2 regions of the Streptomyces colwelliae genome follow, and region 2 is predicted to be linked to the other one. Evidence: riboswitches for the same ligand, from Rfam matches in the RefSeq annotation. Region 2 holds a riboswitch; the other holds the start of a gene.
The links. A riboswitch is a leader RNA that binds a small molecule or an ion and turns the genes downstream of it on or off. The one in region 2 is predicted to bind ZMP and ZTP.
Positions count from the first base shown of each region.

Region 1 (4,203 bases), on a different contig from region 2:
GACGCCGCCCGCCGGGTCCCGCATCACCGTCCAGTGCTTGCCGTGGGAGACGACGGTCGCGCCGAGTTCCTCGTGCCGTGCGACGGCCGCGCCGATGTCCGCGCAGGCCAGGTCGAGATGGGCGGCGGCGAGGTGTTCCTCGCCGAGGCGTTGCAGCAGGATGCGGATCGGCAGGCCGGGCGGGGGCTTGAGCACGTGGAACTCGGGGAGCGCGCCCGCCAGCGAGGCCCAGTCGGGCAACAGGGCGCTCCAGAAGGCGACTTCGGCGTCGTAGGAGCCGGGGCCGATGTCGAGGGAGACCTGGTCGAGGCGGCTGCCGGCCACGACGGGCGGTCGTACGGACTCGCCGTGCCAGGGGACGGCGCAGAACAACTGACCGCCGGGGGACCGGAGTACGGCCCAGCCGTCGTGCTCGGCGACGGTCTCCGCGCCGAGTCGCAGCGCGGCGCCCACGAACGCCGGTACGTCCTCGACGGAGAAGTCGAGATGAGCGCCGCCCGCGCCCGCCTCGACCCCCTGGACCTTCACACAGGCGTCGGCCCCCTCGGACAGCAAGGTGACGAACTCCCCCTGTTCACCGCGCGGTTCGGACAGCCGGGTGTTCGTGACGGCCGTCCAGAAGGCGTGAGCCGGGCCCAGGAGGCCGAGCGGGCGGTCGACGAAGGCGTGGGTCCAGCGGATGGTCGGTGCGCTCATGGCGTGATCGTAGGCGGGAGCATGCGACGCGCCCGCGTGATTTTCGGCCCGTCCTTTTTTCGGTCCCGCCTTCAATCGCCGCTGCGCTGCATGAACCGCAGCATGTTCCCGGCCGGGTCGCGGAACGCGCAGTCGCGGACGCCGTACGGCTGGTCCGTCGGCTCCTGGACCACCTCGGCGCCGGACTCCTGGACGCGGGCGTAGAGGGCGTCGCAGTCGGCGGTGGTGAAGTTGACCCCGCGCAGAGTGCCCTTGGCGAGCAGTTCGGCCATGGCCTGCTTGTCGGCGGGGGAGGCGTCCGGGTTCGCGGCCGGCGGCTCCAGGACGATCTCCACGTCCGGCTGCAACGGCGACCCCACGGTCACCCACCGCATGCCCTCGAAACCGACGTCGTTACGGATTTCCAGCTCCAGGACGTCGCAGTAGAAGGCGAGCGCCTTGTCGTGGTCGTCGACGGCGATGAAGCACTGGCGGAGTTTGAGATCCATGGACGACAGGCTAGGGGCGGAGCGGTGGTCCCGCCCGGTTCGGGCGGGTGAAAGTGCGGGCCACGCAGGACGGGATCACCGCGCCCGCCTCGTGGGAGCGGGCGCGGTAGGCGCTCGGGGTCTCGCCGACCAGTTCGGTGAAGCGCGAGCTGAACGAACCGAGCGAGGTACAGCCGACGGCCATGCACACCTCGGTCACGCTGAGGTCGCCGCGCCGCAGCAGCGCCTTCGCCCGCTCGATCCGCCGGGTCATGAGATAGCTGTACGGCGTCTCCCCGTACGCGGCGCGGAAGCTGCGCTGGAAGTGGCCCGGGGACATCAGCGCGGTCCGCGCGATCGAGGCCATGTCGAGCGGTTCGGCGTACTCGCGGTTCATGCGGTCACGGGCCTGGCGCAGCCGTACGAGATCGTCGCGGTTCACGTCGCCCAGGATGGCACGGGTGCGGCGTCTTGACCTCGGTCCAGGAACGCGAGGGAGAGGGGCTCCGCCGTCGGTCGGGACGGGCCGACTGGCTCCCCCCCCCACACACAGCCTGACCGATCACCACGCCGTGTCTGCCGATACAGTGGTGCCCGGCCGCGACTGGCGAGGGTGGACAACCACCGGGGAGCGGCTGTTCTTTCACGTGAGCGTCGACCGCCTGGGCGCCTCCGCCAGTGAATTTCCGCTGAGGAGGCCAAGACGTGGATCTGCGTTACGGAATCAACCCACAGCAGCAGCCGGCGCATGCCACGCCGGTGGGGCCCGGCCGGTGGCCGGTTCGGGTGGTGCAGGGAAGCCCGTCGTACATCAACATGTTGGACGCGCTGAACGGCTGGCAGCTGGTGTGTGAGGCGAGCCGGGCCCTGAAACGGCCGGCGGCTGCTTCCTTCAAGCATGTCTCACCCGCCGGTGCCGCCGTGGCCGGGCCCGTCGATGACGTGACAGCGGAGCTCTACGGCGTTCAGCAGCCCGATGTCGGCCCCCTGACCAGTGCGTATCTCCGCGCTCGCGACGCCGACCCGAAGTCCTCCTACGGAGACTTCGCCGCTGTCTCGCACCCGGTCGACGCGGAACTTGCCGCATTGCTGGCCCGCGTGGTCTGCGACGGCATCATCGCGCCGGGCTATGCGCCGGGCACCGTGGGAACGCTCGCCAAGAAGAAGAACGGCCGCTTCCTCGTCATGGAGGCGGACCCGGCCTTTGTGCCGCCGGAGCGTGAGACGCGCGAGGTCTTCGGCCTGCGCCTGGCCCAGCAACGGGACGAAGTGCCGCTTGCCGCCACGCTGTTGGAGAACGTCGTGTGCGGTGCGCTGCCCACGACGGCCGCGGAGGATCTTCTGCTCGGCCTGGTGGTGCTGCGTCACACCCAGTCCAACTCGGTGTGCTACCTGCGGGACGGGGTGACGCTGGGCATCGGCGCGGGACAGCAGTCCCGCGTCGACTGCACGCGACTTGCCGGCGCGAAGGCCGACACCTGGTGGTTGCGTCGCCATCCGGCGGTTCGAGCTCTCGCCTTCCGGCCGGACATCCGACGCCAGGACCGGATCAACTGGCAGATCCGCTTCATCGAGGGTGACCTCACGCCGGACGAGAGCACCCGCCTCTCCCGTGCGCTGTCCCAACCGGGGGAAGAGCTGACCGGCAGCTCGCGCGCCGAGTGGATGGCCCGTCTGAAGGGCGTCGCGTTCGTCTCCGACGGGGCTCTGCCGTTCCGCGACAACGTCGACCACGCACACCGGCACGGTGTCCGCTACATCGCCGAGCCGGGCGGATCGATCCGTTCCGCCGAGGTCGAAGACGCCTGCCGCGAGCATCGGATCGCCCTCGCACGCACCGGCCTCAGGCTGTTCCACCACTGAGGAACCATGCCCTGCGACGACGCTCGTGGGGCGCTGCGTCAGGAAAGCGCCGTCGACAGGGATGCCGTCCTCGGACCGACCAGAAAGGGCACCGCATGCTCGACCTCCACGACCTGTTGTCCGCCAACCCCTACCCGGGCCGCGGGGTCCTGTGCACCCGCACCCACTCCGGAGCGGTTCTGGGTGGTTACTTCCTCACCGGACGCAGCCCTGCCTCGCGCGACCGCGCCCTGCGACTGATCGACGGTGAGCTCGTGGTCGGCCCCCGCACCATGGGGAAACATGATCCACTGCGCCACTACGCCGCCGCCACGGCTACCGGTGGCTGGCTGGTTCTGGGTAATGGTGAGCAGGTGTCCCAGGCCGCGGAACGACTCCGTGCGGGAGCCGCGCCCACCGAAGCGCTCAGCGGCTTCGAGTACGAACCGGACCCGCCGATCCGGACGTCCCGGATCACCGCGCTGATCAGCCGCGACGGCGGACGCACCGCCGTTTTCGGAGCCGCCCGGCCCAGTCGCGCCGCACGCCTGACCAGCAACGTGATGACCCTCGCCGTGCAGGATCTGGAACCGGGCGAGGCGGTCCTGCTGACCACCTACGACTCCGATGGCGAACAGGTCTCGGTCGCCGCTCCCTTCACCGAGGCCGCTGTCAGCGCCAGGAACGCCGAGGAACTGTTGGACGAGATCTGGTCCGCGCTCGACGAACGGTTCAGGATCGCTGCCGCCGTCCTTGATCCTGCCCCAGGGACCAGGGTCGGCGATCCGGCGATCTGCTTGAGCTGTGACGCTTGTAGCGCCCGCCTTCTGCCCCAACGGTCGCTTGGGCGTGGGTCCGTGCGGCAAACCCGTGTCGTGGACGGGCGGGACGCCTGGGAGACAGGCCGAGACAGGCTTCCTGTGACACATTCCGATCTCGCTCGCCGCATCCATGCCGTCTCCCACCTCGAAAGCCACTTCACGCTCCGGTCCGGACGGGCCGCCACGGAGTACTTCGACAAGTACCGGTTCGAGGGCGATCCCGTTCTACTGGACGAGATCGCCCAGCGGATGACGCCACCGGCGACGAGGTCGGCGAGGTGCGGGTACTTCACCCGCACCTCGATACTCAGCGATGCTGCCGGGCCGCTGCCGGGTATCGAGCATCCAGCAGGCCGCGCCCTCGGGTAAGGACGCGT
Region 1 is NZ_JBLTJC010000011.1:43,391-47,593, forward strand. Features, by position in the region: gene ACNFOC_RS04185 (VOC family protein) at 1-696, opposite strand, end outside; gene ACNFOC_RS04190 (VOC family protein) at 768-1,184, opposite strand; gene ACNFOC_RS04195 (helix-turn-helix transcriptional regulator) at 1,195-1,605, opposite strand; ZMP/ZTP riboswitch at 1,754-1,838, shown strand; gene ACNFOC_RS04200 (phosphoribosylaminoimidazolecarboxamide formyltransferase) at 1,869-3,026, shown strand; gene ACNFOC_RS04205 (IMP cyclohydrolase) at 3,122-4,195, shown strand.
Region 1: linked by a shared signal. The riboswitch ahead of ACNFOC_RS04200 (phosphoribosylaminoimidazolecarboxamide formyltransferase) and the one ahead of ACNFOC_RS32825 (bifunctional 5,10-methylenetetrahydrofolate dehydrogenase/5,10-methenyltetrahydrofolate cyclohydrolase) in region 2 are both predicted to bind ZMP and ZTP.

Region 2 (4,203 bases):
CTCCGTTGCCCTGGCTGTACGGCGTTGCCCGTAACTGCCTGGCCAACGCGGTGCGGGGATACGGGCGGCGGCGTCGGCTCGTCGAGCGGCTGGGCAATGACGAGAGTGCGCATGGGCGGCAGGTCGTGGCCAGCCCTGATGCGGATGCCCCCGGGGCGTGGGTGCACGAGGCGTTGGCGCGGTTGTCGTCAGGCGACCAGGAGGTGTTGAGGCTTACGGCGTGGGAGGAACTGGGTGTGGAGGAGGTTGCCGTGGTTCTTGGGTGTGGGGTGCGGGCTGCGGCGATGCGGTTGCACCGGGCGCGACGGCGGTTGAGAGCGGAGATAGAGAGGCTGAGTGCGGTGGCCGGAGGAGCGGCGTGATGTGTTGTCGATTGGCTGCTGCGCCGTCGTGGCTGGTCGCGCAGTTCCCCGCGCCCCTTTGGGGCGCCACAGTCGCCCCGGAGGAACATCGTCATGGCTGATGAGCTTGAACTTCTTCGTAGCGCCAACCCGTTCACAAGCGATGGGCCCCTCTATGGCGACGGGCCGCTCGACCATCACGCCGAGCGCGGGCTCAACCGGTTGCTGTACGAACGGCGTTCACGGCGCCGCCGACTGCTCTGGAGCCTCGCGGCCGCAACTGCCGTTGCCGCGACCGTGCTCACTCTGGTGCTGAGCGGGCCGAGCAGTACCCCGGCGGTGGCGGCTCCCCGCCCCTTGGTCGTGCAGGCGCACTCCACGCCCGTATCCCTGAAGCAGCTCGCCGCCCTCGCCGCGGCGGTCGCCGTCGACGGAACTCCCGTTCTGCGCAAGGGAACCCACGTGCAGTCCTGGAGTCTCGGCATGTCGGACGACAAGCCACCCGTCACCGTCCCCGAGGAACGCATCGTGCGCTGGAACGCGGACGACAGTCACACGGAGCGTGATGTCGAGAACGGGCATGTCCTCAAGGACACGACGTATCCGCCGAGTTGGAGCGATGTCCCGCCCGATGCCCGGCCCCCGCACGACGTGGCGGGACTGCGGGCGTACCTCCAGGAGACGGCGTACAGCAAGACGCCGTTGACCACTGCCGAACTCCTTGCGGCCGTGGGGGAGTTGCTGGACCACTGGACGCTCGGGGCGCGTGAGTCGGCCGCGTTGGCGCGGCTGCTCGCGGGGGCGGACGGGCTGCGGCCGGTGGGGGAGGTGACCGACCGCCTCGGGCGGCACGGGCAGGCGTATGTGTATCGGCAGTCGGGCAGCCGCCTGATGCTGATCATGGACCCGGCCACCGGCGCCGTCCTCGGACTGGAGAGCACCTTCACGAAGGACCAGCCCGAGTACGGCGTCAAGGCCGGGGACGTCATGGACTACAGCGCGTGGACGCGCTGATCACACCCCGAGCTGCCGGGCGGCGGCGGTCACGGTCTGTTCCAGGAGCGTGGCGATCGTCATCGGGCCGACACCGCCCGGTACCGGCGTGATCAGCGAGGCGCGTTCGGCGGCGGAGTCGAAGTCGACGTCGCCGACGTTGCCCGCGTTGTAGCCGGCGTCGATGACGACCGCGCCGGGCTTGATGTCCTCGCCGCGGATCAGGCGGGGGCGTCCGACGGCGGCGACCACGATGTCCGCCTCGCGCACCACCGCCGAAAGGTCCTGGGTGCGGGAGTGGCAGTAGGTGACCGTCGCGTCGCGGGCGAGCAGCAGCATGCCGGCCGGCTTGCCGAGGATCGCGCTGCGGCCGACCACGACGGCCCGCTTGCCGGACGGGTCGACGTCGTACTCGTCGAGCAGCCGCATGATGCCGCCGGGCGTGCAGGACACGAAGCCCGGCAGGCCGAAGCTCATCGTCGCGAAGGACGCGAAGGTGACGCCGTCCACGTCCTTCTCCGCCGCGATGGCCTCGAACGCGGCCCGCTCGTCGATGTGTTCACCCATCGGGTGCTGGAGCAGGATGCCGTGCACGGTGGGGTCGGTGGAGAGCGCGGTGAGGGTGCCGACCAGTTCGACGGTGGTCGTGGTGGCGGGCAGTTCGACGTGCCGGGACTCGATGCCGGCCTTGCGCGAACGGTTCTGCTTCATCCGGACGTACGTGACGGACGCGGGGTCCGCGCCGACCAGGACCGTCGCCAGACAGGGCGCCGTACCGGTGCGCTCCGTGAGGTCGGCGGCCTTCTTCGCGGTGTCCTCGACGATGCGCCGGGCGAGCGCGGTGCCGTCCATGAGTCGTGCCTGGGACATGATCCACTCCTGAGCTGGTTGACCAATCGCCCAGGCGCACGGCATCGACTCCGCGTGGGCCGCTCCACGGTGGTGCTCCACCTCAGCGCCAGTCACGACCCACGAACAGCCTAACGGACGGTCCTACGACCGTCAGGGGCCCGCTCACCGACGCCGGACGTGCCGGGTCCGACCGGCAGGCGGCGGCGGAAGCGGGTGGGATCGCGCCGCCCGCAGCGCCGACCCCAGGAGAGCGGCGGACGCGCGCAGACCCGCTGCGGTAACCGTTGCTCGGCGTCGCGTCACGACGGAACGCGCGGGTGCGGTGCTCGCCGAGAAGGTCCAGGTCAGACGGGTGCTGATCCGGACCCTCGGTACCAGCCCCGCTAGCCGTCCCATGCCTGGATCATGGTCTGCCGGGTGATCTTGCCGTCCTGGAGCAGGAGCATCGACTCGGCGAGGACCCTGGCCCCGTCCGGGTACTGACACGACTCGCTGTAAGCAACCCGGTCCCCTTCCACGACGCACTGCTCCAGCTTGTGCGTCATGTCGCGGCTGTAGACGTCGGCGAGCATCGCGCCGATCTCGTCCCGGCCGTGCAGGACCTTGGGGTGACTGGGCTGGGTCTGGTGGTCGACGACGTGGATCTCGGCGTCGTCCGCGTAGAGCGACAGAAGTGTCGCCGCTGTGTGATCCTCGATGCCCCGGCGCAGGGCTTCGGTGTCGAAGCCGGGGCGTGCCGCAGTGCCCATGGTGACCTCCTCGGAGGGCCGCGGCCCGAACAGGAGCGAGCCGCGGAGGGCCTCTCCTACGAGACTCCTCCGTCACGCCCGGGTCGGCAAACCGGGCGGCACACTCCGCCTGACGGGTGAGCGCCCACCCGTGCCCGTGACCGCGCGGGGACCGGGCGCGTTGCTGAGGGCATGATCTCAACACGACGTATTGCCGCCGCCGTTGGTCTCGCGGTCGGGGTCACCGGCCTCGTCGCGCCGATGGCGAACGCCGCCGACGCGCCCGCCTTCAAGGACGGCAAGGTCAGCCCGGTCGCCCTGCTGGACTCGCTCGCGGTGAGCGAGATCCCCGCCGAGCACCGGGCGGAGGTCCCGCGGGTCGCCAGTCAGCTCCAGGGGCTGAACCACCTGAACGACCTCCAGCAGCTGCACCAGGTCACCGACCTCGCCGCGCCGGTCACGGGACTCCTCCCCAGCATCGAGCCGTGAGCCCGCAGCACTGATCCCGCGGAGCACGCAGACCTTGAGGGCCGTCCGGAAACGGGCGGCCCTCAGTCGTTCCCCGAGGTCAGCCAGTCGTCGCCAGGAACTGCGTCGCCGCCAGCTCCGCGTACAGCGGGTCCGCGCTCACCAGCTCCCGGTGCGTGCCCACCGCGCGGACCCGGCCCGCGTCCATGACGACGATCCGGTCGGCCATCGTCACCGTGGACAGCCGGTGCGCCACGACCAGGACCGTCGTCGTACGGGCCACATCGGCGACGGTGTCGCGCAGGGCCGCCTCGTTCACCGCGTCCAGCTGCGAGGTCGCCTCGTCGAGGAGCAGCAGCCGGGGCCGGCGCAGCAGCGCGCGGGCGATGGCGACGCGCTGGCGTTCGCCGCCCGAGAGGCGGGTGCCGCGGTGGCCGACGAGAGTGTCGGCGCCCTTCGGGAGGCGGGCGACCAGGCCGTCGAGGCGGGTCGTCCTCAGGACGCGGGTGACGGCGTCGTCGTCCGCGTCCGGGTTGCCGAGCAGCAGGTTGTCGCGCAGGGAACCCGACAGGACCGGGGCGTCCTGCTCCACGTACCCGATGGCGGACCGGAGTTGGGAGAGTTCCCACTCCGCGAGGTCCCGGCCGTCGAGGGTGATGGCGCCGGACTCGGGGTCGTAGAAGCGCTCGATGAGGGAGAAGACGGTGGTCTTGCCCGCGCCGGACGGGCCGACGAACGCCGTCATGCCCTGGGCCGGTACCTCGAAGGTCACGCCGTGGTGGACGTAGGGGAGGTCGTCGGCGTAGCGGAAGCGGACGTCG
Region 2 is NZ_JBLTJC010000199.1:176-4,378, reverse strand. Features, by position in the region: gene ACNFOC_RS32835 (RNA polymerase sigma factor) at 1-362, shown strand, start outside; gene ACNFOC_RS32830 (CU044_5270 family protein) at 456-1,355, shown strand; gene ACNFOC_RS32825 (bifunctional 5,10-methylenetetrahydrofolate dehydrogenase/5,10-methenyltetrahydrofolate cyclohydrolase) at 1,356-2,204, opposite strand; ZMP/ZTP riboswitch at 2,226-2,310, opposite strand; gene ACNFOC_RS32820 (nuclear transport factor 2 family protein) at 2,570-2,935, opposite strand; gene ACNFOC_RS32815 (hypothetical protein) at 3,107-3,403, shown strand; partial or broken gene ACNFOC_RS32810 (ABC transporter ATP-binding protein) at 3,483-4,203, opposite strand, start outside.